2 regions of the Methylobacterium sp. Leaf93 genome follow, and region 2 is predicted to be linked to the other one. Evidence: riboswitches for the same ligand, from Rfam matches in the RefSeq annotation. Region 2 holds a riboswitch; the other holds the start of a gene.
What was found. Region 2 has a riboswitch for thiamine pyrophosphate ahead of thiC (phosphomethylpyrimidine synthase ThiC). Riboswitches for the same ligand answer to the same signal wherever they lie in the genome.

Region 1: it holds a riboswitch for thiamine pyrophosphate, as region 2 does, so the genes downstream of both, thiO (glycine oxidase ThiO) here and thiC (phosphomethylpyrimidine synthase ThiC) in region 2, are expected to answer to the same signal.

Annotation. Positions count from the first base shown of each region.
Region 1 is NZ_LMMS01000028.1:198,178-213,165, reverse strand. Features, by position in the region: gene radC (DNA repair protein RadC) at 1-708, shown strand, start outside; gene ASF26_RS18675 (circularly permuted type 2 ATP-grasp protein) at 848-2,287, shown strand; gene ASF26_RS18670 (alpha-E domain-containing protein) at 2,356-3,300, shown strand; gene ASF26_RS18665 (transglutaminase family protein) at 3,337-4,164, shown strand; gene ASF26_RS18660 (hypothetical protein) at 4,222-4,971, shown strand; gene ASF26_RS18655 (thiamine phosphate synthase) at 5,049-5,681, opposite strand; gene ASF26_RS18650 (thiazole synthase) at 5,678-6,472, opposite strand; gene thiS (sulfur carrier protein ThiS) at 6,489-6,701, opposite strand; gene thiO (glycine oxidase ThiO) at 6,698-7,894, opposite strand; TPP riboswitch at 7,995-8,125, opposite strand; gene ASF26_RS18635 (adenylate/guanylate cyclase domain-containing protein) at 8,191-9,441, opposite strand; gene ASF26_RS18630 (hypothetical protein) at 9,605-9,994, shown strand; gene rpoD (RNA polymerase sigma factor RpoD) at 10,127-12,127, opposite strand; gene dnaG (DNA primase) at 12,327-14,252, opposite strand; gene ASF26_RS18615 (GatB/YqeY domain-containing protein) at 14,397-14,858, opposite strand.
Region 2 is NZ_LMMS01000031.1:34,317-49,304, reverse strand. Features, by position in the region: gene ASF26_RS21125 (D-amino acid dehydrogenase) at 1-170, shown strand, start outside; gene thiC (phosphomethylpyrimidine synthase ThiC) at 224-2,131, opposite strand; TPP riboswitch at 2,217-2,323, opposite strand; gene ASF26_RS21115 (BA14K family protein) at 2,608-3,240, shown strand; gene ASF26_RS21110 (DUF2721 domain-containing protein) at 3,478-4,005, shown strand; gene ASF26_RS21105 (TIGR01244 family sulfur transferase) at 4,125-4,568, opposite strand; gene ASF26_RS21100 (DUF533 domain-containing protein) at 4,742-5,251, shown strand; gene ASF26_RS21095 (GNAT family N-acetyltransferase) at 5,265-5,882, opposite strand; gene ASF26_RS21090 (Orn/Lys/Arg decarboxylase N-terminal domain-containing protein) at 5,879-8,224, opposite strand; gene ASF26_RS21085 (CorA family divalent cation transporter) at 8,287-9,315, opposite strand; gene ASF26_RS21080 (hypothetical protein) at 9,477-9,722, opposite strand; gene ppk2 (polyphosphate kinase 2) at 10,157-11,083, shown strand; gene ASF26_RS21070 (enoyl-CoA hydratase/isomerase family protein) at 11,192-11,989, shown strand; gene ASF26_RS21065 (carbohydrate porin) at 12,157-13,665, shown strand; gene ASF26_RS21060 (hypothetical protein) at 13,890-14,117, shown strand; gene ASF26_RS21055 (NAD-dependent succinate-semialdehyde dehydrogenase) at 14,220-14,988, opposite strand, start outside.

The DNA.
Region 1 (14,988 bases), on a different contig from region 2:
CCCCTCGAATCGCCCGCCGGCGAGGCGGCCCCGGACGCTCCCCATTATCTCGGGCACCGCGACCGGCTGCGGGCGCGCTTCGCCCAGGCCGGGGCGGATGCCCTGCCGGATTACGAACTCCTCGAACTCGTCCTCTTCCGCGCCATCCCGCGGCGGGACGTGAAGCCCCTGGCCAAAGCCCTGATCCGCCGCTTCGGCAGTTTCGCCGAAGTGGTGAGCGCGGAGCCGAACCGCCTCGCGGAGGTGGAAGGCGTGAGCCAGGGCGTCATCGCCGATCTCAAGCTTATCGAGGCGGCGGGCCATCGCCTGGCGAGGGGCGCCATCGCCGCGCGACCCCTGCTCTCCTCTTGGGCGGCGCTCCTGGAATATTGCCGCGCCACCATGGCGTTCTCGCCGCGCGAGCAGTTCCGCGTGCTGTTCCTCGACAAGCGCAACCACCTCATCGCCGACGAGGTCCAGGGCCGCGGCACCGTCGATCACACCCCGGTCTATCCGAGGGAGGTGGCCCGCCGCGCCCTCGAACTCTCGGCCACCGCCATCATCCTCGCGCACAACCACCCCTCCGGCGATCCGGCGCCGTCGGCGGCCGACATCAGGATGACGCGGGAGATCGTGGCGATCCTCGACCCGCTGGGGATCGTCGTCCACGACCACGTCATCCTCGGCCGGGATGGACACGCGAGCCTGAAGGGGTTGAAGCTGATGTGAACGTGCTACTCTGACGATCGGATCGCGGCGGATCGTTCGCTCCGCGGTGATCGGACGACACCATCGGTCTGCTGCGAAGCGCACATCGTCCCGGTGGCGCGCCTCTTGCGAAGATGCCGGGATAAAAGGGGAGGCGCGAATGGCGCTCGCTGCGTTCGACGAAATGAATGGGATACCGGGAGCCGCCCTGGGCGATGCCTCGGTTCGCGAAGCCTATGACAGCCTGAAATCGTGGCTCGAGACGACGCCGCCCGAGCACTTCAACACGCGGCGCAGCCAGGCCGAGATGCTCTTCCGGCGCATCGGCATCACTTTCGCCGTCTACGGTGCCAACGAATCCACCGAACGGCTGATTCCCTTCGACATCATCCCACGGGTGATCACGAAGCCGGAATGGAGCTTCCTCGAGCGGGGGCTGAAGCAGCGCGTCACGGCGATCAATGCCTTCCTCAGCGACATCTATGGCGCCCAGGAATGCATCAAGGCCGGAATCATTCCAGCCGATCTGGTCTATCGCAACCCGCATTACCGGATGGAGATGCGGGCCTTCAAAGTCCCGCACGACCTCTACGTCCACATCGCCGGCATCGACATCGTCCGCACCGGCGAGAACGACTTCTTCGTGCTGGAGGACAATGCCCGCACGCCGTCCGGCGTCTCCTACATGCTGGAGAACCGGGAGGTGATGCTGCGGCTCTTCCCGGAACTGTTCTCGCGCCATCGCGTGGCGCCGGTGGAGAACTATCCCGACGCGCTCCTGGCGACCCTGCGCAGTCTCGCCCCGCAGACGGCGACGCGCGACCCCTCCGTCGTGCTGCTCACCCCGGGCCGCTACAATTCCGCGTTCTACGAACACTCGTTCCTGGCCGACAAGCTCGGCGTCGACCTGGTGGAGGCCTCCGACCTCTTCACCAAGGACGACGTGGTCTACATGCGCACCACGGAAGGCCCGCGCCGGGTGGACGTGATCTATCGCCGCCTCGACGACGACTTCCTCGACCCCCTGGTGTTCCGGCCCGATTCGGTGCTCGGCGTGCCCGGCCTGATGAACGCCTACGAGCGCGGGACGGTGACCCTCGCCAACGCGGTCGGCACCGGCATCGCGGACGACAAGGCCGTCTACAGCTACATGCCGGAGATCGTGAAGTTCTTCACCGGCGAGGAGCCGATCCTGCACAACGTGCCGACCTATCGCTGCCGCGAGAAAGAGGCCTTCTCCTACGTGATGGACAACCTCGCCGACCTCGTCGTGAAGGAAGTCAACGGATCGGGCGGCTACGGCATGCTGGTGGGCCCGCACGCCACCAAGCGGGAGATCGAGGATTTCAGCCGCAAATTGCGGCATGCGCCGGACGGGTTCATCGCCCAGCCGACCCTGGCGCTGTCCACCTGCCCGACCTTCGTCGCATCCGGCGTCGCGCCGCGCCACGTCGACCTGCGGCCCTTCGTGCTATGCGGCTCCGACGAGATCCGGATCGTTCCCGGCGGCCTGACCCGCGTCGCCCTCAAGGAAGGGTCGCTCGTCGTCAATTCGAGCCAGGGCGGGGGCACCAAGGATACCTGGGTGCTGGACGCCTGACGCTACGTCAAAGCCCACCCCGGATGCGGGGTGGATCGTTTTCTCGCCCATCGCCTTAACGGAAGCCCATGCTGTCCCGGACCGCCGACAATCTGTACTGGCTCTCGCGCTACGCCGAGCGGGCCGAGTTCGTCGCCCGCATCCTCGATGCGGCCCATCGGCTCGCCGCCCTCCCCTCGAGCTATGGTGGCGGCGAGACCAACGAGTGGGCGTCGGCCCTGGCCTCGGCGGGCGACCCGGAGGTGTTCAAGCCGCTCTATGACAGCGTCAACGAAGCGACGGTGTGCAACTTCCTCGCCTTCTCGCCTCACAACCCGTCCTCGATCCGCTCCTGCATCGAGACCGCGCGCGAGAACGCCAGGTCCGTCCGCACCGCCCTGACCACGGAGATGTGGGACGCGATCAACGGTGCCTGGCTCGAACTGCGCAACTACGAAGGCCGCGATCTCAATCGCGACGAGTTCAGCCGCTTTCTCGAATGGGTGAAGGGCGTGTCCCTCGCCTTCGACGGCTCGGCCTACCGCACCATGCTGCGCAACGACGCCTACTGGTTCACGCGGCTCGGCACCGCCATCGAGCGGGCCGACAACACCGCCCGCATCCTCGACGTGAAATATCGCATCCTTCTGCCGGCCACGGAGAAGGTCGGAGGCAGCCTCGATTATTTCCAGTGGACCACGATCCTGCGCGAGGTCTCGGCCTTCAACGCCTATCACTGGGTCTATCGCGAGAGCGTGAAGCCGCTCCTGGTGGCCGACCTGCTGATCCTCAACCGGCAGATGCCGCGCTCCCTGACCAATTGCTACGGCATGCTGGTGGAGCATCTCGATCTCATCGCCGACGCCTATGGCCGCCGCGGCGCGAGCCAGCGCCTGGCGAGCAACACCCTCGCACGCCTGGAAGGCGAGAACATCGACCGGGTCTTCCGATCGGGTCTGCACGAGTTCGTCACGGCCTTCATCGTCGAGAACAATCGTCTCGGCGCGGCGGTCATCGAACAATATCTGGTGTAGGGTTTCGTCGGATCCCGAGTTCTGCAAGAGACGTCCATGCGCATCCGCGTCTTCCATGAGACCAACTACACCTACGAGCAGCCGGCCCGGGGTCTCATCCAGCTTCTTCGCCTTCGACCACGCGACCATGACGGGCAATATGTCCGCCGCTGGCGGATCGAACCCTCGGTGGATGGGCGGATCAGCGAGCGCGAGGACGGGTTCGGCAACGTCACCCACTGGTTCACGGCCGACGAGCCGGCCGACGCCCTGACGATCCGGGTGACCGGCGAAGTCGACACCAACGAGATGCACGGCATCGTCCGCGGCACGGTGGAACGCCTGCCCGACGTGTTCTACCTTCGCGATTCCGATCTCGCGACGGCCAATGCCGAGCTTCAGGCTTTCGCCAAGAGCGTGGTCGACGAGGGTGATTCCTCGGTTCTCCCCTGCCTTCACCGACTTCTCGCCGCCGTCTTCGACACGGTCGCGTTCGAGCCGGGTCCGGCCAGCGCCAGCACCACCGCCGCGCAATCCTTCGCCGCCGGAAAAGGCGTCTGCCAGGATCTTGCCCATATTTTCATCGCCGCCGCGCGGCATCTGGAAATTCCCGCTCGCTACGTTTCCGGCTATTTCTTCCATGCCGACAGCGAGGAGGACCTGGGATCGGGGCATGCTTGGGCGGAAGCTCTGGTGCCCGGTCTGGGATGGGTGGGTTTCGACCCGGCCAATGGTATCGCTACGACGGAGGCGCATATCCGCGTCGCCATCGGGCTGGATTATTTAGGTGCGGCCCCGATCAGAGGCAGTCGGATGGGTGGCGGGACTGAGACACTCGAAGTAAAGCTTCGCGTCGAACAGGCTCAGGCCGCCGTCCAGGTCTAGCCTGTCACAGCATCGAGAATGGCCTGAGAGTCTCGGGCCATCAGGGGTATCGGTATCATGACCTATTGCGTCGGGCTCCTTGTCGAGGAAGGGCTCGTGATGGTTGCCGACACCCGCACCAATGCGGGCCTCGATGACATCTCGACCTACCGCAAGCTGCATCACTTCAACGTGCCCGGCGAGCGCGTGATGATGCTGGCATCAGCCGGCAACCTCTCCGTGACCCAATCGGTGCTCAGCATGCTCGCCGAGGGCGTTGCCGGCGACGACGGCGAGCCCACGCTGAAGCTCACTGAAACCACGACGATGTTCCAGGCCGCCCAGCTCATCGGCAAGGCGATCCGTCGCGTCCGCGCCATCGAGAAGGCCGGGTTCGAGGCGGCCAATCTCCGGTTCTCCATCTCGCTGCTGTTCGGCGGTCAGATCGGCAACGAGCCCATGCGCCTATTCTTGATCTATTCGGCGGGCAATTTCATCGAGTGCAGCACCGATGCGCCGTTCCTGCAGATCGGTGAGCACAAATACGGCAAACCCATCCTCGATCGGGCCGTGAAGTTCGAGACGGACCTCTACGATGCCCTGAAGGTGAGCCTCGTCTCCATGGATTCGACCATGCGGTCGAATCTCGGCGTGGGTTTGCCCATCGATATCGCCGTGGCCCGTCGCAATGCGCTCGACCTCGAAGTGAGCCATCGGATCGAGGCGGGAGAATCCTACTTCCACGATCTGCGCGAACGGTGGTCCGCGGCCCTGCGCGCGGCGCACCGGGCCATCCCACGTCCCCCTTACGGCCCCGCTGCACACTGAACGCCTTCGCTTCGTTCAGCCCCCGGGAGTCGCCGGTTCCAAGACGCGGGACCGGCGAGCTTCGTTGCGAGGCCTGCTCAACTCCAGGTCTCCCAGGCATCGAGATAGGCGCGCACCGCCGCTCGTGAATCCACCTCCGCCATGACCCCGCCCATGACGGCGATTCCGGAAAACCCGGCGTCGCGGCAAGCTCCCGCATTCGCCGGCGTGACGCCGCCAAGGGCGAAGACCGGAATTGTCGGTCTGGGACCACGTTCGAGGACGTCCGGGCCGAGCGCCGGCCCATATCCCGGCTTGCTTCGTGTCGCGAAAATGGGACTGAGGCTGGCGTAATCCACGCCCGCTTCGGCGGCCCGGCTCACCTCCACGGGTGAATGGGCCGAGACGCCGAGAAGGCATCCGGGCGGAAGAGCCCGCCGCGCCGCCGCGATGTCCGGGGGCATCGCCCCTCCGCCGAGATGAACCCCGTCGGCACCGATGGCGCGCGCGAGGGCCACATCCCCCCCGACGATGAGCCTTGCCCCAAAGTCCCGTACCGGCCCCATCAACTCTTCGGCCAGGACACGGCGTGACACCGCGTCGAGGTCGCGGTCCCTGAACCAGATCCAGCGGGCGCCGCCCGCCAGCGCCGCCTCGACCCTCCCAACCAAGCCCATCGGGCTTCCGGCCCGGTCCGTGACCAGAAGAAGCCCCGAGAGCTTACGCGTCACGAACCCACGAGTCCGAGCTGCGGGCTCGACGGTTCGGCGCGTCCCCGCTTGGGGATGCGGCCGGCGAGATGGGCGAGCCGGCCGGCTTCGACGGCGTGGCGCATGGCGCGGGCCATGCGGACGGGGTCGTCGGCCTTGGCGACGGCAGTGTTGAGGAGGCAGCCGGCGGCGCCGAGTTCCATGGCCACGACGGCGTCGGAGGCGGTGCCGATCCCCGCATCCACGATCACCGGCACGCTGGCGCGGCGGCAGATCAGTTCGAGATTCGCGGGGTTGGCGACCCCCATCCCCGAGCCGATGAGCGACCCCATCGGCATCACCGCCGCGCAGCCGATATCGGCGAGCCGCTGGCACACGACGGGATCGTCGTTGCAATAGGGCAGCACAACGAACCCGTCATCGACGAGGTGGCGACAGGCTTCCAGTAACTCGGCCACGTCCGGATAGAGCGTTTCGCGGTCGCCGATGACCTCGACCTTGATCCAGTTGGTGTCGAGCGCCTCGCGGGCCAGTTCGGCCGTCATGATCGCGTCGCGGGCGGTCTCGCAGCCGGCGGTGTTGGGCAGGAAGCGATAACCCTTCAGGCGCCGCACCGTATCCGAGCCATGGCCCTGGAGGGAGACGCGGCGGATCGAGGCGGTGACGACCTCCGCCCCGGAGGCTTCCACCGCATCGACCATGATGCTCTGCGTGGGATATCCCGCCGTGCCGATGAAGAGGCGGGAGCCCAAGCTCACGCCGGCGATGACCAGCGCGTCGTCGGCAGCAGCTTCGATCGTGTGTCCGTTCATGATCCCGATCCCTCGACTATCCGCCCTGCATGGCGCGCACGATCTCGACCTTGTCGCCCTCGGCGACAGGGGTCGTCTCCCAGTCGCGACGGCGGATGACGGTGCCGTTCAGCGCGATGGCGATGCCCTGCGGGCTCTCGATCCCCGTCTCCTCCGCCTCGATGTGGAAGAGGGTCGACAGGTCCGCCGCCTCGACCTCGCGCGGGTGCCCGTTGATGGTGAGCCTCATGCGAAAGCCCTCCTCTCGGCCCGCGCGGGCCGCCGGAATCGGGAGAGGCCGAAGTCGCGTGCGAAATCGGGCAGTGCGCCGGTGGTGAGAAGGGCGCAGACGGCGTCGGCCGTGGCGGGAGCCAGGAGGTATCCGTTGCGATGATGGCCGGTGGCCGCCACGAGGCCGGGCGCCAGCGTGTCGATGATCGGCGCATCGTCGTCGGACGTCGGCCGGAAACCGCTCCAGACCGCCGCGACCTCCATCTCCTCGATGCCGGGCAACACGCGTCGCGCCCCTTCCAGGAGCGCGTAGAGACCGCCGGCCGTGACACCCGGAACGAAGCCGCGATCCTCCACCGTGGCTCCCACGATGAGATGGCCATCGGCCTTCGGGGCCATGTGGACCTGCTCCGTCCACACCATGTGCGAGAGGTTGCCCGTCCGGGCAGTGGTCTTCAGCGCCAGCGACTGGCCGCGGATCGGCCGAACCGGCAGGGCGAGTTCCTCCGGCAGGAGCCCGGCCTGCCCGCTCCATGCGCCCGCCGCGAGAATCACGGTCCCGGCCGAGGCGGTTCCTCGAGGTGTCGCGACGCCCCGGACGCGTCCCCCCTCCCAATCCAGCGCTTCAGCCGGACATCGCTCGACGATGGTCACTCCGGCCGCCTGGGCCGCGCGGGTGAGCGCCGCCATGACGAGGGGCGGGTCGACCTGATGATCCTCCACGCAGAACAAGCCGGCGGTGACCGAAGGGCGAAGGGCCGGCTCGCGGGCACGGACCTCCGTCCCCGACAGCCAGCGTGCCGTGAGGCCGGAGCGGATCTGGAGGTCGTGCCGAAAGCGTAGGCGGTCGACCTCGTCGCGGCCGATGGCGAGGACGAGGGTCCCCTCCTCCCGGTAATCGATGCCGATACCGGAGGCGGCCTCGAGTTCGTCGCGAAAGCCCGGCCAGCGCGCGAGGCTCTCGAGGGCCAGGGGAAGCAGCGGATCGGAGCCCGGTTCGTGTTCCGCCGCGGGCGCGAGCATCCCCGTGGCCGCGAGACTCGCCCCGGCGCCCACGGTGTCACGCTCGATCACCGTGACGGTGAGACCCGCCCGAGCCAGGCGCCAGGCTGCGGAAAGGCCGATCAGACCGGCGCCGACGATCACGACGTCGCTTCGCGCGGGCAGAGCGTTGCCGTCGATGACGAGACCGGTCGTCCGGCGCGACAGGATAGTCGGGGTGGCTGAGACGTCCAAGAAGAACCTCCGCGATGATCCGCAGAGATTGGTGTCCTTCAGCTTCCGATCCGAAGCGTGCCGGGCTTCCCTGAACGGAAAACCCACGGTCCAATCCCTACGCCGGTATGAGCCGGTTCAGGTTCGAAGGATTTCCGCGCCGCACGGACTTGTGGTCCACGCTCATCGGTTTCTCAGCCCCTTGACGGGGATCTCCCTGGAACACCCCAGATGTGGGCAAGGACCACGCTCCGGTCAATCCCCGCCAACGCCGTTTGATATGCCAGCCGGTGTCAGAGTGCCGCCGGTGTCCGGCCCGGCCGGTAGACGCCCATCGGTTCGGCGAACCCGTCGAGCGCGTGCTCGCCGAGGGATTCCGACTCGTCCCAGAGGAAATCGACGAAGGGCTTCGACATCAGGAGCGGTTCGCCGAGGACCTTGTTCAGGCGCGCGAGCCGGCTCGCCAGATTCACGTCGCGGCCGATGACGGTGAAGTCGAGGCGCGCGCCGGAACCGACATTGCCGTAGGCCGCCTCCCCGTGGTGGAGCGCGATGCCGGCAACGACGGGCTGCGCGAAACGCCCGATGGCATTCGCCTCGTCGAGGGCGGAGAGGGCGGAACGAGCGGCGATGAGCGCGCCCTTGGCGGCCCCGCCGAGATCGTCGCCGCGCTCGCGGAAGATCGCCAGCAGCCCGTCGCCGAGATATTTCAGAACCTCGCCGCCTTCCCGCTCCACCGCCGGCACCAGGCAATCGAAGAAGATGTTGAGGAGGTCAACGGCCTCCTCGGGCGTCATGTTGGCGGAGATCTGGGTGTAGTCTCGCATATCGGCGAACAGGATGGCCGAGCGGATGCGCTTGACCTGCCCGCGACGTATATCGCCGGACAGGATCGCCCGGTGGGGCTCGTCGCCCACATAGATGCGCAGGACCTGATCCAGCGTCTTGTTGACGATCCGCATCTCCATCACCGCCGCCAGGGTCGGCATGACGAACCGGAGTATGGCGATGTCCTCGTCGCGGAATCCGTCCGGGGCGCGGGTCGCGAAGGTGATGCCGTTGCGCGAGCCGTTGGTGAAGAACAGCGGCGCCACGATGTAATGCGTATAGCCCCCGGCCTTGAGATCGCCGATGATCGAATATCGCAAATCATCCGCGTCGTTCAGGTCGACCATCAGCCATTCGCCGGTCTCATGGACGGTGAAGAACGGGCTGTCGTGATAGGCCTTGTCGGACGCTTCCCCATGCGGGAACAGGCGCACGGTCGATCCGCTCTCGGGGGTCCAGAATCGGCCGACCCCGGAATACTCGGAATGGAGCGTGTCGATGGCGGTGGATGCCCGGTCGACGGGAACGCCGAGGGCGATCAGTCGCTCCGACATCCCCGCCAGGAGGTCGTCCGCCTGCGGCAGGCGCGCTCCTTCGATCAGGAGCCAATCCCTCAGGGCGACACATTCCTGCAGGGACCCGAACGGCACGTCGTTCGCCTCCGACCCATCCGCTTCGGCAGTCGGCGAGGGATGAGGCGGGCCAAGATCGAGCATGTTTCCAAAGTGGGTCGGAGTGGGCCGGGCGGCAACGGTTGTCGCTCCGTTCATCGCGAAGTCCGACGGGAATTATCGTCCCATTGGTGCCATGATAAGGTGAAAATGACGATCACCGGCTAAACGTGATGCCGAGATTCTACTCCCGTCATCGGAACCACCCATGCCTATCGCACCCCGCGCCGTCGCCCTCGTGATCGCCATGGCGCTTGCCGGGGCCGCGCAGGCCGGTCCCGTCCTGCTTCCCGCCGCCAACACTCCCGTGCAGACTCCCCCCGCATCGCGGGACGAAGCCGGCTCTCCGACGACATCGAGCTTTTCGGAGTCCAACGAAGCCAGCAGCCGGCGTCAGACGGTCTTCAACGAGCGGATCGCCCGCCGCGGAGAACGGGCCATCGCCTCTCTCTGCACGGGTTGCAGGACGGATGGGTCTCGACAGAAGCAGCGCGTCGCCGGGCGCGTGCCCCCTGTGGCGGGCGCCGTCATGCCCGACGCCGAAAGCATCTATTCGCGCAAGCGCGGCTTCGATCCGGCTCAGGCAGGGAACCAATGAGGGCTCGGAGGCAAAGTATAGCCTCCCCTAGCGTGAAAACGTAATCGGAAACGACAATGGCGCACCCTTCGGTGCGCCATTGTCGTTTCCGATAGACACTCCCCCATCACGAAAGAGAGGGCTGTTCCGCCCTCAATTGTCGAGGAAGCTCCGCAGCTTGCGCGAACGGCTCGGGTGCTTGAGCTTGCGCAGCGCCTTCGCCTCGATCTGACGGATACGCTCGCGGGTCACCGAGAATTGCTGACCGACCTCTTCGAGGGTGTGGTCGGTATTCATGCCGATGCCGAAGCGCATGCGGAGCACACGCTCCTCGCGCGGCGTCAGCGAAGCCAGCACGCGGGTCGTGGTCTCGCGCAGGTTCGACTGGATCGCCGCATCGATCGGCAGAACGACGTTCTTGTCCTCGATGAAATCGCCGAGATGCGAATCCTCCTCGTCGCCGATGGGCGTCTCGAGAGAGATCGGCTCCTTGGCGATCTTCAGGACCTTTCGGACCTTTTCCAAAGGCATGGCCAGCTTCTCGGCCAGCTCCTCGGGAGTCGGCTCGCGGCCGATTTCGTGCAGCATCTGGCGCGAGGTCCGAACGATCTTGTTGATCGTCTCGATCATGTGCACCGGAATGCGGATGGTGCGGGCCTGATCGGCGATCGAGCGGGTGATCGCTTGTCTGATCCACCAGGTGGCATAGGTCGAGAACTTGTAGCCCCGGCGATACTCGAACTTATCGACCGCCTTCATCAGGCCGATATTGCCTTCCTGAATGAGGTCGAGGAACTGCAGGCCGCGGTTGGTGTATTTCTTGGCGATGGAGATCACGAGGCGGAGATTGGCCTCAATCATCTCCTTTTTGGCCTGACGGGCTTCGCGCTCGCCCTTCTGGACCATGTTGACGATCTTGCGGTACTCGCCGATCTCGAGACCGGTCTCGGAGGCGAGCGTCAGGATCTGCTCGCGCAGGTCGGCGACCTGCTTGGCGCCCTTCTCGACCAGGTTCTTCCAGCCCTTGCCACCGAGCTTGCCGACACGCTCCATCCAGTTCGGATCGAGCTCCCAGCCCTGGTAGTGGCGCAGGAACTCGTCACGAGCGACGCCGTGGCTCTCGGCATAGCGCATGAGGCGGCCCTCGTGGCTGATGAGGCGCTTGTTGATGTCGTAGAGCTGCTCGACGAGCGCCTCGATGCGGTTCGAGTTCAGGGACAGTGACTTCACGTCGGCGACGACGGTGTCCTTGAAATCGGACTGCTTCTGGCTCTGGGCGGAGGTCTGCGTGCCACCGCCGGCCTTCAGGTCGGCATGCTCGTTCTGGAGCTTGCGCAGCTTCTTGTAGTTGTTGGCGATGTTGTCGAACGTCTCGAGAACGCGCGGCTTGATCTCGGCTTCCATCGCCGCGAGCGAGACGTTGTTCTCCATGTCGTCTTCGTCGTCGCCGCCCTCGGCGGGGATCGGTGCCTCCGCCTCGGCCTCGTCGCCCTCCTCGCCCTCGGTCAGCTGCGGTGCATTCTTGGCGTCCGGGCCGGCATAGGTGGCTTCGAGATCGATGATGTCGCGCAGGAGCACGCGGCCGTCGACGAGCTCGTCGCGCCAGATGATGATGGCCTGGAATGTCAGCGGGCTCTCGCAGAGGCCCGCGATCATGGCTTCGCGGCCGGCCTCGATGCGCTTGGCGATGGCGATTTCGCCCTCGCGGGAGAGAAGCTCCACCGAGCCCATCTCGCGCAGGTACATCCGCACCGGATCGTCGGTCCGGTCGGTGGGCTCCTTGGCCGTCGTCTCGCGCACGGCGAGGGGCTTGGTCGGCGCGATCTCGGCGACTTCCGTCCCCTCGGCGGCCTCGTCGTCGTCGGAGGCTTCGCCGTTGGCCGGCTTCTCGCCACCGGCATCCTCGGTCTCTTCCGCCTCGACGACGTTGATGCCCATCTCGGAGAGCTGCGACAGCACGTCCTCGAGCTGGTCCGGATCGGACTGGCCCTCGGGCAGCACCTCGTTGATCTCCTCGTAGGTGATGTAGCCGCGCTTCTTGGCGAGCTTCACCATCCGCTTGACCGAGGCATCGGTCAGATCGAGGAGCGGTCCGTCCGTCTGTTGCTCAGGAGCAGCATCGGTTTCGTCCCGTTCCGTTGCCTTCGTCGCCATGGTCCGCCTATTGTTGCCCTGGTCGCGTTGAGCGGGAGCGTTCGGCTCACTCCGCGTCGTCCACGCCGCCATTCTCTTTGATGTGCGGCGCGCACGAGGCGACCGCGTCGATATCTCATGTCCCGGTCTACAAGCGCTACGCTTGACCGACTGTTAACCATGTGCCGCAAGCGGCACCCTAAATTCCGGTTCGTCGCGGTTACGCGGCCGCCGTATCGTCCGATTCTGGCACTTCGGCGTCCGCCTCCGCCCCTGCGACCACGGCCATACGTTCCTTGACGTCACATAGCCAAGCGAAGTTGGCCTCGGATCCCTCCTCGGCCAGTGCTCTCTCGGCAGCGCGAAGTTCGCTATTTAGCGCGCCAGACTTCCGGTGCAAGATCACGGCCTGACGCAATGCGTCTTCCAGACGCATCCGGTCCGCGTGCGAATCGAGTGTCCAGCGGTCTCCCGGCCTAACGTGGGTCGCAAGGCGTGTGGCTGCGCCGTCGAGCCCCGCCCTCCGCAATCGGCTCTCCAGAACCTCAACATCGGGCTGATCGGCATCCGCCGCCTGGTCCAGCAGGAGGGACCGCAGCGCCTGCGCATCGGGATCGTCGAGCTCCAGAGCCGCAAGATCCTCGGCTTCTATCCCCAACAATTCCGGGTGGGCGAGGAGACTGGAGACGATCATCGCCTCGCGATCCCTGAACATAGCCGTCCCGCCGGAATTCGTCGACCCGGCGAAGAGCGGATTGAACTTCGTGGTGATTCGCGGCGAGGGCGGCGGGTCTCCCGGCCTCGGCTTGCGCTGGAACGTCGAGCCTCCTCCGCTCCGGGGCTCGTAGCCGGTCCGGCGCTGGCCGCCGCCACCGCCGCCGGGAGAAAGGGCGCGCAGGCGCCCCTCGATCTCGTCCTTGTAGAACCGCCGCACCGTCTCGTCGCGGATCGAGGCGACCATCTCCCGCAGGTTTTTAGCGAGGCCGGCCTTGCGTTCGGGCGTATCCGTCGGCGTCGATTCGGTGGCGCGCGACCACAACACCTCCACGAGGGGGCGGGCTCCGTCGAGCACCCGGTCGATGGCCGAGGCGCCGGCCGAGCGGAGCAGGTCGTCGGGATCCTGCCCTTCCGGCAGGAGGGCGAAGCGGAGCGACTTGCCCGGCGTCAGCCCCGGCAGCGCCACGTCGAGGGCCTTGAACGCCGCGCGCTGACCCGCACCGTCGCCGTCGAAACACAGAATCGGCTCGTCGGCATGGCGCCAGAGCAGGGCCAGCTGTTCCTCCGTCAAGGCCGTGCCGAGGCCGGCGACCGCGTTCGGGTGTCCGGCCATGGTCATGGCGATGACGTCGACATAGCCTTCCACGGCGATGATCGTCCCGCGATCATGGGCGGCCTTGCGGGCGCCATGCAGGTTGTAGAGCACCTGCCCCTTGTGGAAGAGCGGGGTCTCCGGCGAATTCATGTACTTCGCCTTGGCGTCGGCCTGCATCGCGCGGCCGCCGAAGGCGATGACCCGGCCCCGGCTGTCGGTGATGGGAAACATCACCCGGTCGCGGAACTTGTCGAAGGGGACGGCGATGTCGTCGCCACTGACGAGCAGGCCGAGTTCGGCCATCAGCTCCTTGTCCACGTCCTTGGCGGCCAGATAATCGCGCAGGCCGTAGCGCTCCGACGTGGCGTAGCCGAGCCGGAAACGCGAGCGGATCTCGGGGCCGAGTTCGCGCCGGTCGAGATAGGCGCGGGCGCTGGTGCCGAGGCGGCCCTTGAGCTGGTCCTCGTAATAGGAAGCTGCCAGTTCCATGAGCTCGAAAGCGCCGGTGCGCTTCGTCTCCATCTCCCGCGCATCGGCGCTTGGCGCGGGCAGGGTCACCCCCGCCTCCCCGGCCAGGCGCTCCACCGCCTCGGGAAAGCTGAGGCCCTCGGTCTCCATCAGGAAGGTGAAGACGTCACCGTGCTTGCCGGACGAGAAGCAGTGATAGAACTGCTTCTGGTCGTTGACGTAGAAGGACGGGGTCTTCTCCGAATTGAACGGCGACAGGCCGCGCCACTCGCGGCCAGCCTTCTTCAGCCGCACGCGCCGCCCGACCACGTCGGAAGCGGGAAGCCGCGCCCTGATCTCTTCGAGGATGTGGGGTGGGTAGCGCACGGGTGAACCAGACCTTTGCAGGCCGGCAGTCTAGCCTACAGCGTTTAAGGAGTCCCGAACGCTTCGACGCATCCGCCCCTCGCGCCTCGATATGAGACGGTGACGAGTGGGCCTCATCACCGTCCGTTCGATGGATGCCGGCCTTCAGGCCTTGGCGTTGAGCACGTCCTTGACCAAACCGCTCGCCTTGCCGAAATCCATCCGGCCGGCGAACTTGCCCTTCAGGGCGGCGATGACCTTGCCCATGTCCTTCGGGCCGGCCGCGCCGGTCTCGGCCACGGCACCCTCGATGGCGGCGCGGGTCTCGGCTTCGTCCATCTGCTGGGGCAGGTAGCCGGCGATGATCGCGGCCTCGGCCCGCTCGGTCTCGGCGAGCTCGGGACGACCGCCCTGGTCGTAGACGCCGGCCGATTCGTTGCGCTGCTTGATCATCTTCTGCAGCAGGGCGAGGATTTCCTCCTCGGAGGCCGGCTCCTTGCCGAGGCCACGGGCCTCGATGTCCTTGTCCTTCAAGGCGGCCTGGATCATCCGCACGGTGGCGAGCTTGGCCTTGTCGCCGGCCTTCATGGCCTCTTTCATCTCGGTGGTGAGGCGCGCGCGCAGCATGGTCGTCTCCTGAAAATCGTCTCGGCGGAATGTCATAGCTGGGCTCGGCGCCCGGATGGTCTGCGAATTGCTGAGATCGGCCGACCGAGGTGGTTGAGCCGGTCGGGAACAGGGGCCACATTGACCCCAT
Region 2 (14,988 bases):
TCGTCGGCGGAACGCGCCTGTCGAACCTCTACACCAACACCGGCCACGGCACCCTGGGCTGGACCATGGCCTGCGGCTCGGGGCGGGTGCTGGCCGACCTCATCTCCGGCCGCACGCCGGACATCGCCACCCCGGACCTCGCCGTCAGCCGATACGCCGCCGGCGCATGACGATGGGGTGATGCCCCCTCGCGCCGGGGCGCGAGAGGGCGGAGCGAGGCGGCCTATTCGGCCGCCTCCACGTAGAGCTTGCCGCCCTCGGCCTGGAATTCGGCGGATTTCGCCGCCATTCCCGCCTCGCGCTCGGCTTGGCTCATGGGAGTGGCCTCGCCGAGCACCTGTCCGGCCGCCTCCATGGCGAGCACCTCGGCGCGCAGATCCTGCGTGATCTTCATCGAGCAGAATTTCGGCCCGCACATCGAGCAGAAATGGGCGACCTTGTGGGCGTCCTTCGGCAGGGTCTCGTCGTGGTAGGCCCGCGCCGTATCGGGATCGAGGGACAGGTTGAACTGGTCTTCCCAGCGGAAGTCGAACCGGGCCCGCGACAGGGCGTCGTCGCGCAGCTGCGCCGCCGGATGGCCTTTGGCGAGATCGGCGGCATGGGCCGCGATCTTGTAGGTGATCACGCCTTCCTTGACGTCGTCGCGGTTGGGCAGGCCGAGATGCTCCTTCGGGGTGACGTAGCAGAGCATGGCGCAGCCGAACCAGCCGATCATGGCGGCGCCGATGCCCGATGTGATGTGGTCGTAACCGGGGGCGATGTCGGTGGTCAGCGGGCCGAGGGTGTAGAACGGCGCCTCACCACATTCCTCAAGCTGCTTTTCCATGTTCACCTTGATCTTGTGCATCGGCACGTGGCCGGGGCCCTCGATCATGGTCTGGCAGCCCTTGTCCCAGGCGATCTTGGTCAGTTCGCCGAGGGTCTCGAGTTCCGCGAACTGCGCCGCGTCGTTGGCATCCGCGATGGAGCCGGGGCGCAGACCGTCGCCCAGCGAGAACGAGACGTCGTAGGCCCGCATGATGTCGCAGATCTCATCGAACCGCTCGTAGAGGAACGATTCGCGGTGCCCGGCGAGGCACCAGCGCGCCATGATCGAGCCGCCGCGCGAAACGATGCCGGTGACCCGGCGCGCGGTGAGCGGCACATGGGCGAGGCGGACGCCCGCATGGATGGTGAAGTAATCGATGCCCTGCTCGGCCTGCTCGATGAGCGTGTCTTTGAAGACCTCCCAGTCGAGTTTCAGCGGATCGCCTCCGACCTTCTCGAGCGCCTGATAGATCGGTACCGTGCCGATGGGGACCGGTGAGTTGCGCACGATCCACGAGCGGATGTTGTGGATGTTGCGGCCGGTGGACAGGTCCATCACCGTGTCGGCGCCCCAGCGGGTCGCCCAGACCAGCTTCTCGACTTCTTCCGCCGCCGACGAAGTGACGGCCGAGTTGCCGATATTGGCGTTGATCTTGACGAGGAAGTTGCGGCCGATGGCCATCGGCTCCACCTCGGGGTGGTTGATGTTGGCCGGGATGATGGCGCGGCCGCGCGCCACCTCGTCACGCACGAATTCCGGCGTGATGAAGGCGGGCAGCGACGCGCCGAAGCTGTTGCCGTCGGCCAGTGCGGTCTGCGCGCCTTCCAGCATCGTCTCGCGGGCGAGGTTTTCGCGGTGGGCGACGTAGATCATCTCCTCGGTGATGATCCCGGCTTTGGCGAATTCGTACTGCGTCACCATCTGGCCGGGGCCGGCCTTGCGGATCTGGCGTGTGGCCGGACAGGGGGCGACGAGCTTGTCCTCCGGTACGAAGCCGTTGTCCTCGGGCTTGACCGCGCGCGGCGTGATCGTGGCGTAGCCGCGCTTGGCGATCCACGGGTCGCGCAGCAGGGGCAGGCCGGCATTCAGGTCGATCCGGGCATCGGTCTCGGTATAGGGGCCAGACGGATCGTAGACCCGCACCGGGGCTTCCTTCGGATCACTCAACGTGACCTCGCGGAACGGCACCCGGATGTCGTCACGGCCGGCCACGCTCGCATAGACCTTGCGCGAACCCATGATCGGTCCGGTGGTCACGGCTTGCGGCTGGCCCTTGGCGGGTTCTTGTCCGGAAAGGTCTTTGGGGAGGACGGGTGCGTTCATATCGGATTCGCTCCTGGCGTGGGAGGCGATCCGGTTCGCAACGGTACGTTAGGACGACGGGCACCCGCTCGTTCGGAGCAGACAACCCAAGCGTAGTTCCCGTCCCTCCGCCGGTATGAGCCGGATCAGGTTCAAGGGTCAGGGCTGCGGCCCTATCTCAGCCCCCTGAACGGGGCCCCCCTCGGAACGATTCGAAAGTCTGCGTTCGCCGCGCCTTTGTCAATCGCCCTGAGAAACATCCCCGCCGGAGTGAATTGTCGCCTGTCTCGAGCGAGCCTCGTGCCGCCCGGATCGCGGCTCTTCCGATTCATGCGGTCATTCCGCCGTTGATCGAAGTCTCGTATTTAGTTCGTTAGGACTGATCTATTTTGGCGTGACTTTTGTCGGACGGTAAAACGGTCTCGAATAATGGAGCCATCCCGATCGGCGACGCGTTGTCGATCATAATCTCTTCCAGACGATCAGGTTGGTGTTCCATGAACAAGCTTATTCTCGCATCCGCCGCATTGCTCGGCGCCGTCACATTCTTTCCGGATACGGCCGATGCGCGTGGCGGCGGACATGGCGGCGGACATGGCGGCGGCGGTCACGGTGGCGGCATGAGTCGTGGCGGCGGTGGCGGTGGCGGTGGCTTCGGCGGCGGCGGCTTCGCACGCGGCGGTGGCGGCGGCGGTGCCTTCGGCGGTCATGGTATCGGCGGCGGCGGACGCGGGCACGGCGGTATCGCGCACGGGCCGAATGTCGGCGGCGGTGGCTTCGGTGGGGGCGGTGGCTTCGGCCGGGGCGGCCACCACCATCATCACGGCCATGGCTACAATCGCGGATATGGGCGGGGCTATGGTGGGCTTGGCCTCGGCCTGGGCCTCGGTCTGGCGGGCGCCGGGATCGGCTATGGCTACGGTAGCGGGTACTACGGCAACGGCTACGACAACGGTTATTACGGTGGCGGCTATGCGCCGGCCTATTACGGCGGCGCCGTGGACGTTCAGCAGGATGTCGGCGGGTCCGACCAGGATGTGGCCTACTGCATCCAGCGCTTCCGCTCCTACGATCAGCGGACGGGCACCTATCTCGGCAATGACGGCCTGCGTCATCGCTGCCCGCAATAAGCTCTTTCGCCCTGACACTCTGCGCTCGGGCGGGATCGCCTGAGCCTCCTCGCTTCGAGAAGCCCCGCAGCCCCCCGCTGCGGGGCTTCCTCGCATTTGGGGCCGGGCGTTCGCTTGGTCGATGAGGAATGGCCTTGAAACCGGAGGCCATGCCACTGCCCCCGGCATCTCGAACCCATGGCCACGCCCAAAACGGCGCATCTTCCGGTGCCGGGCAGCATGGCGTAACGCCCTGTCATGGTCGCCTCCGGTCCCTCCCTCGCTCCCGACGACATCGCCCATGTCATTCAGATCGCGCTCGCGCCCGCCTTCCTGCTGACGGCGCTGGCGACGCTGCTCAACGTCTTCTCCACGCGCCTGGGGCGGGTGGCCGACCGGGTCGATGACGCCGCCGACCGGCTGCAGAAGGCGGATGCGGACGAGGCCGCCCGCCTGTCGTACCAGTTGGCCTATCTGCGTCGGCGTTCCTTCGTGCTCGACGTTGCGGTGGTCCTCGCCTCCCTCGGCAGCATCATGACCGGCATCGCGGTGCTGACGCTGTTCGTGGGGGCCTTGCGCGATGCGGCCACGGCCTCCGTCCTGTTCGGCTGCTTCGGAATCGCCCTGGTCTGCACGGTTGCGGCCATCGTCGCCTTCCTCATCGAGATCCTGATGGCGGGCCGCCGCGTCCGGGACGAAGTCGACCGTCAGACGGTGGAGGCCTCGGACCGTGAAGCGGGCGGACCCGAGATCTCCCACCGCTCACCTCGACCGGGCCGGTTTTGACTAAGCAGGTTTAGCAAAAGTGGTCACCGGTTTTGCGTTCCAAAACCTGCGACACGTCAAAGACCTAAGCGAGGTGAAGCGTTGGCTTGCCAATGCGAACCTGCTTAGGGCCGGCGACCTCACGCCCCGGCGGGCGCGGCGGCGTGCGTGTCGAGCCATTGCACGGCGCCGCTGAGGTCGAAGCCCCGCTCCCGGCCATAGGCCATGAGGTCGTCGCGGCGCAGCCGCCCCGCCAGCACGTCGGACAAGGCCCACAGGGTGAGCGAGCGCGTGCCGCTGCGGCAATGGGCGAGGACCGGGCCGGGTGCGCCCTCCACGGCCTCGCGGAAACGCGCGATGTCCTCATGGGTGATGCCAGGGCCGGTAACGGGAAGGTGCAGATAGGCGAGACCCGCCGCCTCGGCCGCCGCCGCTTCGGCCTCGCTGCCCAACTGGTCCGGCTCCTCGCCTTCGGGACGGTTGTTGATGAGCAGGGCAAAGCCCTTGGTGGACAGGTCCGCGATCTCCGTCTCGTTCGGCTGGCCGGAGACCGACAGGCGCGGCTCGATGGGCGTGATCGTCATGTGGTCTCTCTCGTTGGCTGCCTTCGCGCCGTGCAGGTTCCCCTTGCCGGGGGAGGGCGCTCTGCCGGGGACGAACGGGGCATGTTCATTCCACCGCACCGCCCATCGTGAACCCGCGACGGGGCTCGTCCGTTTCCAATCCGATCCCTCAACCCGCCTTCAGGACGACTACCATGGCCGATGCAAGACAGATCGTCGATGCGCTCGTGCGCTCACGCAAGGGGGGAATCGCCGCCACGGCCGCCCTCGGCGGCCTCGCCCTCGTCGCGGGTCTGGCCCTGCGGGCACTCCGTCCCTCTGCGGCGTCCGAGACCCCCGATCTGAGCCAGGTCGACGAGGACGAGGCGCGCATCATGCTGCGCGCCATGGTGGCCGCGACCCTGGCCGACGGCATCGTCGACCAGCAGGAGCGCCGGCGCCTCGACGCAGCGGTGGAGGCGGCCGGTATCGACCGGGATGGGCGCGCCTGGCTCGAAAAGGAACTTACCGACCCGGCCGAGATCGACGAACTCGCCGAGCGCGTCGAGTCGCCGGAGCAGGGCGCGCGCCTCTATGCGGCTGCGCGTCTGGCCATCGATGCCGATACACTGCAGGAGCGGGAGTTCCTGAAGCGATTGGCCGAGGCCCTGGACGTCTCACAGGACGTGGCCGCGCGGGTCGATGCCGGGCTGGAGGAGGCCTGAGACCGGAGCGGGATTACTTCCCCACCCATTCGTGCCCGGCCACCAGCGCCTCCACCGAGCGCGTCCAGGTGCCGGGCTGGTCGGTGGAGCCGGTGCCGAGCGCCCGCTGGACCATGACGCTGTCGCTCCAGCGGCCGTACTTGTAGCCCACCGCCGGAAGCAGACCGACGCGGACGAAGCCGCAGGCTTCGTGGAGCCGCAGGGACGCCTCGTTCTGCGCGTCGATATAGCCGATCATCTGGCGGTAGCCGCCGGCGGCGCAGGCCTCGATCAGCGCGGGGAGCAGGCGCCGGCCGATGCCGGCGTTCAGGTGCTCGTGATGGACGTAGATCGAGTGCTTGAGCGTGTAGCGATAGGCCGGGCGCTTGCGAAACGGGACGGCATAGGCATAGCCCGCCACCACCCCGTCGCGATCGGCCACGAGATGCGGCAGGCGCCTCTTGCGCATGGCCTTTCGGCGGCGCTTGAGGTCGTCGGGATGGAGCGGATCCTCCTCGAAATCGCCGACATCCCCCACGCCCCGCCGGATATGGTGGGCGTAGATCGCCACCATGGCCGGCACGTCCGAATCCGAGGACGGCCGGATGATCACTTCGGGATCGGAGGCGGTGGGCGGCCCGTCCGGACTCACGGGCGGTTCTCGCGCATGACGTAGGTGTAGAACCGGATCGTCCCGTCGGGGTCGACGTTGCGGAACACGCCCTGGATCTCGGCTTCGAAGCCCGGGAACAGGTTCGCCGAGCGTTCGAACATCTTGAAGTAATCCAGCATGGGTTTCGCCCGCTCGTCCAGTCGCTCGCCCGGCAGCACCGTGCCGATGCCCGGCGGGTAGACCAGAAGCAAGGTCGTCGCCACACGGCCCTCGGCTTCCGCGATCGGCACGTAATCGACGTTGTTGCGGGTGAGTTGCTGTACCGCCTCCTTCGGGGTCATCACCATCTCGGGCAGGTGCCCCGGCTCGAACTGCTTGCGCTGGAGCGTGCTGGTGCCGTGCTCGCGGTGGAAGGCGTGGAAATCCGCGCAGAGGTCGCGCAGGCGCACGCCCTTGTAGCGGTTGGGCCGGCGCCGGACGAATTCCGGCATGGCATCCTCGAGCGGCACGTTCTCGTCATGCAGGCGCTTGAAGGCCACGAGGCCGGAGATGAGCGTGCCGGCCTTGGAGGATTCGACGCCCGGGGTCAGTAGGAAGAGGAGCGAGTTGAGGTCGTTCTTCTCCGGCACGATCCTGTTTTCACGCAGATACTGGGCGACGATCGGGGCCGGTACGCCGTGATCGGCATATTGCCCCGTGCGGCGGTCGAAGCCGGGGGTGAGCACGGTGAGCTTGTTCGGGTCGGTCATGGCGTAGTTCGGCGCCACATGGGTGAAGCCGTGCCAGGCGGCACCGGGGGTCAGCTCCCAGTATTTCGCGTCGCTGGCGAGCTCGTCCGTCGAGACGCTCTCCCACGGCACCTTACCCTCCGGGCCCTTCACCGTGTCCGGCACGAAGGGGTCGAAGAACCAGCGGCGCAGGGGATCGCCCTCCTTCTCCTCGAATTCGCGGCGGATGGCGCGGACCTTCTTGCGCCATTCGATGCCGAGCCGGATCGTGTCGTCCCACAGGACGACGCCCGAGCGGCCCTTCATCATCTGCGCGCCGACATCCAGCGACGCGAAGAGCGGGTAGAACGGCGAGGTCGAGGCGTGGACGAGGAAGGTCTCGTTGAAGCGCCGGTGCTCGATGCGCCGGGTCTGGCCGCGGATATGGCTGTCCTTGGTGTGGATCTGCGAGGCCTGGGAGAAGCTCGCCAACTGCTTGTGGGTCGATTGCGTGGCGATGATGCCCGGCGAGGTCTCGTCGAGGCCCTTCAGTCCCATGGCGAAGCGGCCGGCGAAGAGGGGGTGGAACTTCATGAAGCCCGCCCAGGCCTCGTCGAACAGGATGTAGTCGCAGAGATGCCCGATCTTCTCGAGGATCATCTGCGCGTTGTAGATCGTGCCGTCATAGGTGCATTGCTCCACCACCGCCACGCGGAACGGGCGTTCGCGCTTCCAGGCCTCCTTGTCGGTGATGAGGGGGTTGGTGCGGATCTTCTCACGGATGGCCGCCTCGTCGAGGGCCTCGTGATACATCGGGCCGATCAGGCCGAAGCAGTTGCGGTCGGTCTCCAGGAAGACCGGAACCGCGCCGCCGAGGAACAGGGCGCCGTGATGGGCCGCCTTGTGGTTGTTGCGGTCGAACAGGACGAGGTCGCCCTCCGCCACCAGGGCCGAGAGCACGATCTTGTTGGAGGCCGAGGTGCCGTTGAGGACGAAATAGGTCTTTTCCGCCCCGAAGATGACGGCGGCTTCCTTCTGCGCCTTCAAGGCCGGGCCTTCGTGGACCAAAAGGTCGCCGAGATCGAGCACGGAATTGTCGAGGTCGTCGCGGAACACGGCCTCGCCGAGATGCTCCACGAAGATGCGCCCGATGGGGGAGCGGTTGTAGAAGATGCCGCCGTTATGGCCGGGGCAGGTCCAGAGCTGGTTGCCCTGCTCGGCATAGTCCACCAGCGCGCCGAAGAAGGGCGTCTTCAGGGTCTCGGCATATTGCTTGACCCGGCTCACGAGGCCGCGGGCGATGTAGTCCGGGGTCTCTTCCGCGAGGAAGATGTAGCCGTCGATGAAGTCGAGCACTTCGACGGGGATGTCTTCCAGGCGCTTGCGCCGGACCATGATGACGATGGGCATTTCGAGCCCGCGCTTCCGCATCAGGTTGATGAGGGCGGCGGCCTTGCCGTCGAGGCCGCGCTTGCCCCAATCCACCACCATGCAGCCGATGGCGGCATCGGTCTGGACCGCGATGGCCGCGTCCTCCACGCGGCGGGCGCGGACGACCTCGAAGCCGAGCTTTTCCACCGAGCCTATGATCTGCTGGACGCGCACGCCCTCGAGATCGTCCGGGTCGAAGTTCGGCGCGCACATGAGCACGGTGAAGCGGCGAAAGAAGTCCATGCGGGGGAAGGCTCCGGTGGTCGGATGAATCGAGGGGGGTGTGGGCGCGTTCGCGTTCCGGATCAACCGGGCCGGGCGGCGAGACTGAGCCGGCGGATGACGAGGTAGACGGCGAGCGCCGCGAGCGCGCCGATTCCCAGCGCGAGCAGCGACCCATTGTCGGATTCCGAAAAGAACAGGCCCTTGGTGTTCATGCCGAACACGCCCGTCACCAGGGTGGGCGGCAGGAACAGGGCCGTGAGGATCGACAGGGTGAAGAGCTGCCGGTTGGTGAGCGCGGTGGTGCGGGCGGCGATCTCGTCCTGCAGCAAGCGGCTGCGTTCGGACAGGACATGCATGTCGCGGTGGAGGGAATCGAGACGTTGGACCACCCGCGCGGCCATGGCGCCCACCGCTTCGGGCAATTGATCTCCCTCCGTGCCGGCTTCGTCCTCGAGCCGGTGGAACACCGCCCGCAACCCGGCAAGCTGCCGGTGGGAGCGCACGGATTGGCGGCGGATCGGTCCCAGGGGCCTCGGGTCGTCCGCCTTGGCCTCGTCGAGCATGTCGTCCTCGATGGCGTCGAGGGAGGAGGACAGGCGCTCGGCCGTGGCGATCAGCGCTTCGACGGTGCTGCCGACGAAGCGCTCCAGCAGCTTGGCCGGGCCGGGGACGAGGGTGCCGGACAAGACCGCGTCGCGGGCGGCCACCGCGCAGGCCGTGGCGTGGCGACGGCCGCTGACGAGGAAGCGCGGGCCGAGGATGCAATGGAGACGGCCGTTCGGCTCCTCGCTCGACGAACCGTCGAAGGCGCGTTCCCGGTCGGCGATGACGAAACCGGCATGGGGCCCGTCCACGACGACGCGCTGATGCTCGTCGCGGGCGAAGGTCGCGGCGGCGAGCCGGGCCGGGCCGAGGCGCCCTTCGAGGATGAGCGCCTCGGTCCGCGCATCGACGAGGTCGACATGGAGCCAGACGAAGCCGTGATCCGGGTCGTCCAGCGAGGGAATCCCGTCCCCTGGTCCAACCTGGCGTCCCCGTCCCTCCGCGTCGAAGGTGAGGGCGAAGATCAGCCCCGGGAGGGGGGATTCCTCAATGAGAAGGTGCTGCATGGTGCGGTCGCGGCGATCATGGCCGGCAAAATGCCGGCTCACTATCGCGCTGGATCGCAACGCTGGGCGACACTGTGATGACGGAGGGGCACCTCCGCCGATCGATGCTCGACCTGCGGGTCAAGCGATCCGCAGGCGGGGGCGACGACGATTGGCTATCCTCAGCGGGTCACGACGCCCTTGTCGGCTTCCTTGACGCTGCCGTCGGCTTCCTTGCGGTTCAGACCCTTGTCCGCTTCCTTGCGGAGCTCTTGTGTGAAAGCGGTGGCCTGATGTCCGACGAAGACCTTCATATCGGCCGGAACGACGGCCCAGACGACGGCAACGATGAACACCGTCGCCGCCATGCCGTAGGCGAACATTTCCATGATGCCGAGCCAGCCAAGCAACAACGGGATGCTGCTCACGATCAATCCGATGAAGGAACTTCCGGTCAGAAAATAAACTGAGAAGAAGGTGATGACAGCGAGGGATACCGGCTTGACGAAACGGACTATGTAACGTTCCATGGTATTTTATCTCCTATTATGTAGCTGATGAAAGAGCCTTTTGCTCCTCTGGGCATGTATTTGTTACGCATCGACAATGAAGTGCGTCTTCTAAGACCGTTCAAATCATTGTCTTGCCGCTCAGGTGTCGGCGAAACTCGTATCGATTCAATAAACGCCGCATACCAGAAGCTGAGCAGGAGTCCAGCGATTCTTAATCCCCCGGCCTTCGATGCTGAATTAAACGATTCTAATAAAGAAATTTGTTTGCTGCTGCCGGCAGGGTCTCCTCACTGTCATACAGTTGTGATCCAAGCGCCCGGATGATTCCCATTCATCAGGAAGGCAATACTATGGATGGCACGCGCGCCGGGACTCGCCCTTTCGATATCGAGGCTATTCGTCGAGAGATGGCGGACGATTTCGATGAAGAGCTCGAGATGGAGCTCGAAGACGAGCGCCTCGAGCAGCTCGTTAGCGAAATCGATGCCAAACCTCGTCTGCCCACCATGGACCGGAAGATCTATTTCCGGGAGCTGTTCCGGCTGCAACACGAGCTGGTTCGTCTCCAGGATTGGGTCCAGGCCCAGAAACTACGCGTGGTCGTGATCTTCGAGGGACGGGATTCGGCCGGCAAGGGCGGCGCGATCAAGCGCATCACTCAGCGTCTTAATCCCCGCGTCTGCCGCGTGGCTGCGCTCCCGGCTCCGAACGAGCGCGAGCGCACGCAATGGTACTTCCAGCGCTACGTGGCGCATCTGCCGGCGGGCGGCGAGATCGTGCTGTTCGACCGCTCCTGGTACAATCGGGCCGGCGTCGAGCGCGTGATGGGCTTCTGCACCCCGGACCAGTACGAGGAATTCTTCCAGTCCGCGCCGGAATTCGAGCGCATGCTGGTGCGGTCCGGCATCATCGTGCTGAAATACTGGTTCTCGATTACCGACGAAGAGCAGGAGCTGCGCTTCAACATGCGCATCCACGATCCCCTGAAACAATGGAAGCTCTCGCCGATGGACGTCGAATCCCGTCGCCGCTGGGAGGATTACACCAAGGCGAAGGAAGTGATGCTCGCCCGCACGCATATTCCCGAAGCGCCCTGGTGGGTGGTCGAGGCCGTGGACAAGAAGAAGGCCCGCCTCAATTGCATCAGCCATCTCCTCACGCAAATCCCTTATGGCGACGTGGAGCACCCGCCGGTGCATCTGCCCGAGCGCATGCGCCACGAGGATTATGCCCGCCAGCCGGTGCCGCAGGAGATGTTCGTCCCCGCCCTCTTCTGACCAAACGGGGGTACTGCTCGGCCGGATGCGGTTGCCCAAAGCGGCCGGGATGGGCAAGACCCGTATCGGACGGGCCGATTCTCGGCCGGTCCGGCATGGGAATCCCGCATGAGCGCCACCGACGAGATCCTGTTCGCCACCGACGAGGCGGGCATCGCCCGCATCGTTCTCAACCGGCCGCAGGCGCGCAACGCGCTGACCTTCGCGATGTATCAGGGCCTCATCGACCTCTGCGACAGGATCGAGGCGGACGAGCGGATCAAGGTCCTCGTCATCACCGGCGCCGGCGAGAAAGCCTTCGCCGCCGGCACCGACATCAGTCAGTTCCGTGATTTCTCCCGTCCCGAGGATGCCCTCGGCTACGAGCGCTTCATGGACAGGGTCCTGGGCGCGCTCGAGCGTCTGCGCGTGCCCGTCATCGCCGCCGTCGCCGGCGCCTGTACTGGCGGCGGGACCGCCATCGCCGCCTCCTGCGACCTGCGCATCGCCACGCGTGACGCCCGGTTCGGCTTTCCCATCGCGCGGACTCTGGGCAATTGCCTGTCGATGTCCAACCTGCGGCGCCTGTCCGGCCTCATCGGTCCCGCCCGGGTGAAGGACATGATCTTCACGGCCCGCCTGTTCGGCGCGGAGGAGGCGCTCGCGGCCGGCCTCGTCGGCGAGGTGGTGGAGGATGCCGCCGCCCTCGCCGCCAGGGCGACGGAACTCGCGACGCAGCTCGCCGGCCATGCACCGCTGACCCTGCGGGCCACCAAGGAAGGCCTGCGCCGGCTAGACGCCGAGGCAGAGGCGGAGGGCGAGCGCCCCGGCGATGACCTCATCCTGATGTGCTACACCAGCGCCGATTTCCGCGAGGGCATGGAGGCCTTCCTGGCCAAGCGCCCGCCGAACTGGACCGGCCGGTAAAGCGCTGTTTCCAGCGCTGTCCCGATGCGGATGTGGGCAGCGTGACACACCGGACGGGGAAAGCCGCTGGTCGCCCAGCTGCCTCGGCTCGGTTGCAGCCCTGTCATGCTCGTCGTGATAGAGCACGAGCGGGGACGGTCGCCCCGGGACATGCTTTTTTCCGAGGGATGATGCTCCGCTCGTTTCCTCTCGCGGCGTCCGCAGCCCTGTTATCGGGCCTTGCTGTGTCGGGCGCCCACGCCCAGACCGCCGCCGAGATCGCGGCGCGGCAGGCGCGCCTGGCCCTGGAGGGGCTCGACATCGGCTCGCCGCGCGGCGCCGGCGGCGATCCGCAGACATCGGTGGCGCAGTCGGTGACCTCGGCCAAGCCTTCGGCCAACCTCAACACCTCGATCCAGGACCAGCTCGGCCCCTATGGCGATCCCTACGGCCTGCGCTCGTTCCTGAAGACCAAGGGCATCGAATACAGCCTCACTTATATCGGCGAGAGCTTCGGCAATGCGACGGGCGGCGCGCGGCGCGGTGGCATCGTTGAGGGACGGCTCGACGTCCAGTTTGATGCCGACCTCGAAACGCTGGCGGGCTGGTACGGGGCGGCTTTCCACACCAACCTCTACCTCATCCACGGCACCGGCCTGTCGCGCTACTACGTCAACAATTTCATCACCGTGAGCGCCATCGAGGCATTGCCCTCCTCGCGGCTCTACGAGCTCTGGCTGGAGCAGAAACTGTTCGACGGCCAGTTCAGCCTGAAGGTCGGTCAGATCGCGGCCGATACCGAATTCGCCGTGAGCCAGACCGGCACGTTGTTCATCAACTCCACCTTCGGCTGGCCCAACATCATGGCCGAGGTGCTGCCGAGCGGCGGGCCGATCTATCCCCTGGCGGTGCCGGCGATCCGCGCGAAATACGTGCCCAATCAGAACTTTTCCCTTCAGGTCGGCCTCTTCGACGGCGATCCGGCGGGGCCTTTTCCCAGCGATCTCGATCCGCAGCGCCGCAACCGCACCGGCACGAACTTCCGCACCAACGATCCCGCTCTGGTCATCGCGGAAGCCGCCTACGCCTACAACATCGCGCAGGGCGATGTCGGCGATCCCGGCACGGTGACCCTGGGGGGGTGGCACCATTTCGGCCGGTTCGACAGCCAGCGCTTCGACACGGCCGGGCGCTCGCTGGCAGATCCGTCCACCACCGGCATCGCCCGACGCTTCCGGGGCGACAGCGGCCTCTACGGCATCATCGACCAGACCATCTACCGCGAACCCGACGATCCCAACGACGGCGCCAGCGTGTTCCTGCGCGTGTCCGGGGCGCCCTCCGACCGCAACATCGTGGATTTCTACGCCGATGCCGGCATCGCCTATAAGGGCCTCTTCAAGGGCCGCTCCGATGACACGATCGGGGTCGCCGTCGCCATCGCGCGGATCTCGGACGCGGCGCGCGGTTTGGACACCGACACGATCCTACTGGCCGGGACGAACATGCCCCGGCGCAGCAGCGAGGCGGTCCTCGAGGCGACCTATCAGGCCGTGCTGGGACCGGGCGTGACCGTGCAGCCGGACGTTCAGTACGTGTTCCGTCCCAGCGGCGGTGTGCCCAATCCGCGCGATCCCAATGGCGCCCGGATCAAGAACGCGGCCGTGTTCGGCCTGCGGGCGACGGTGCGTTACTGAGAACCATCGACAGAGCCAGTGTGCTCAGGCCGTCCGAAGCCTCGCCTCGGCACGAGGCGAGGATGGGGTGACCGGCTTCGTCTCACGAAGCGCATGCGGTTCATCGGAATTGACGACGTCGATATCGGTTATCGATACCATCTGTTTGATGAATGGTGCGACGCAAAATATATCCCTCTCATGCAACGGGGCATTGGCCCCGGAACAGCTGAGGGATCCTCGTCATGACCGTTCGTAGCCTTGTCCTCGCCGCTCTCGCCTCCGCCACCCTGGTCGGTACCGCGACCGCCGACGAGCGCATCACCGTCACCCCCACGCTCTATCGGGAGCAGGCCCGCGTCACGGCTGCCGTGCGCCCGGCCTCCGAACTGACCACCACGCCGGCCCTGACCCCGCGTGCTCCCGCCACCCGGCGCATCGTCGCCGAAATCGTCGACCCCGCGACCCGCTAAGGCGGTTACCGTGAGCGGGGCCGGAGCAACGGCGTACATCATCGCTCCATGGGGTCTGCCCCATGGAGCGTTTTGCTTGTCGAGCCTACCGAATGCGGGTGTTCAGGCGCTTGCCTGGCTCACGAACTTCGTCGTCAGATAGGCCTCGATCGCCTCCGAGCCGCCCTCGCTGCCGTAGCCGGAATCCTTGATGCCGCCGAAGGGGGTTTCGGGGAAGGCGAGACCGTGATGGTTGATGCCGAGCATGCCGCTCTCGACCCGAGCGGCGATCTCGGTCGCGCGGGAGGCGGAGCGGGTGTAGGCGTAGGCGGCCAGACCATAGGGTAGCCGGTTGGCCTCGGCGAAGGCCGCGTCGTCGTCGGAAAAGCGCTGGACCAGGGCCACGGGGCCGAACGGCTCCTCGTTCATGATCCGCGCGGTGAGCGGGGTCTCGGCGAGCACAGTCGGTTCGAAGAAATGGCCGCGGTTGCCGATGCGCTTGCCGCCGGTGCGGAGTTCCGCGCCCTGCGCCACGGCGTCGGCCACGAGGGATTCCATCGCCTCGCGCCGGCGGGCATGGATCAGCGGCCCCATCTGGGTCTCGGGATCGAGCCCGTCGCCGACCCTGATGCCCTCTGCATGCGCCACGAATCCCTCGACGAAGCGGTCGTAGACGGAATCGTGGATGAGGAAGCGCGTCGGCGCGACGCAGACCTGCCCGGCATTGCGGAATTTGTTGGCGCCGAGCACCGAGACGGCCTTCTCCACATCCGCATCGGCGAAGACCAGGGCGGGGGCGTGGCCACCGAGCTCCATGGTGATGCGCTTCATGTGGCGCCCGGCCAAAGCCGCGAGCTCCTTGCCCACCGGAGTGGAGCCGGTGAACGAGATC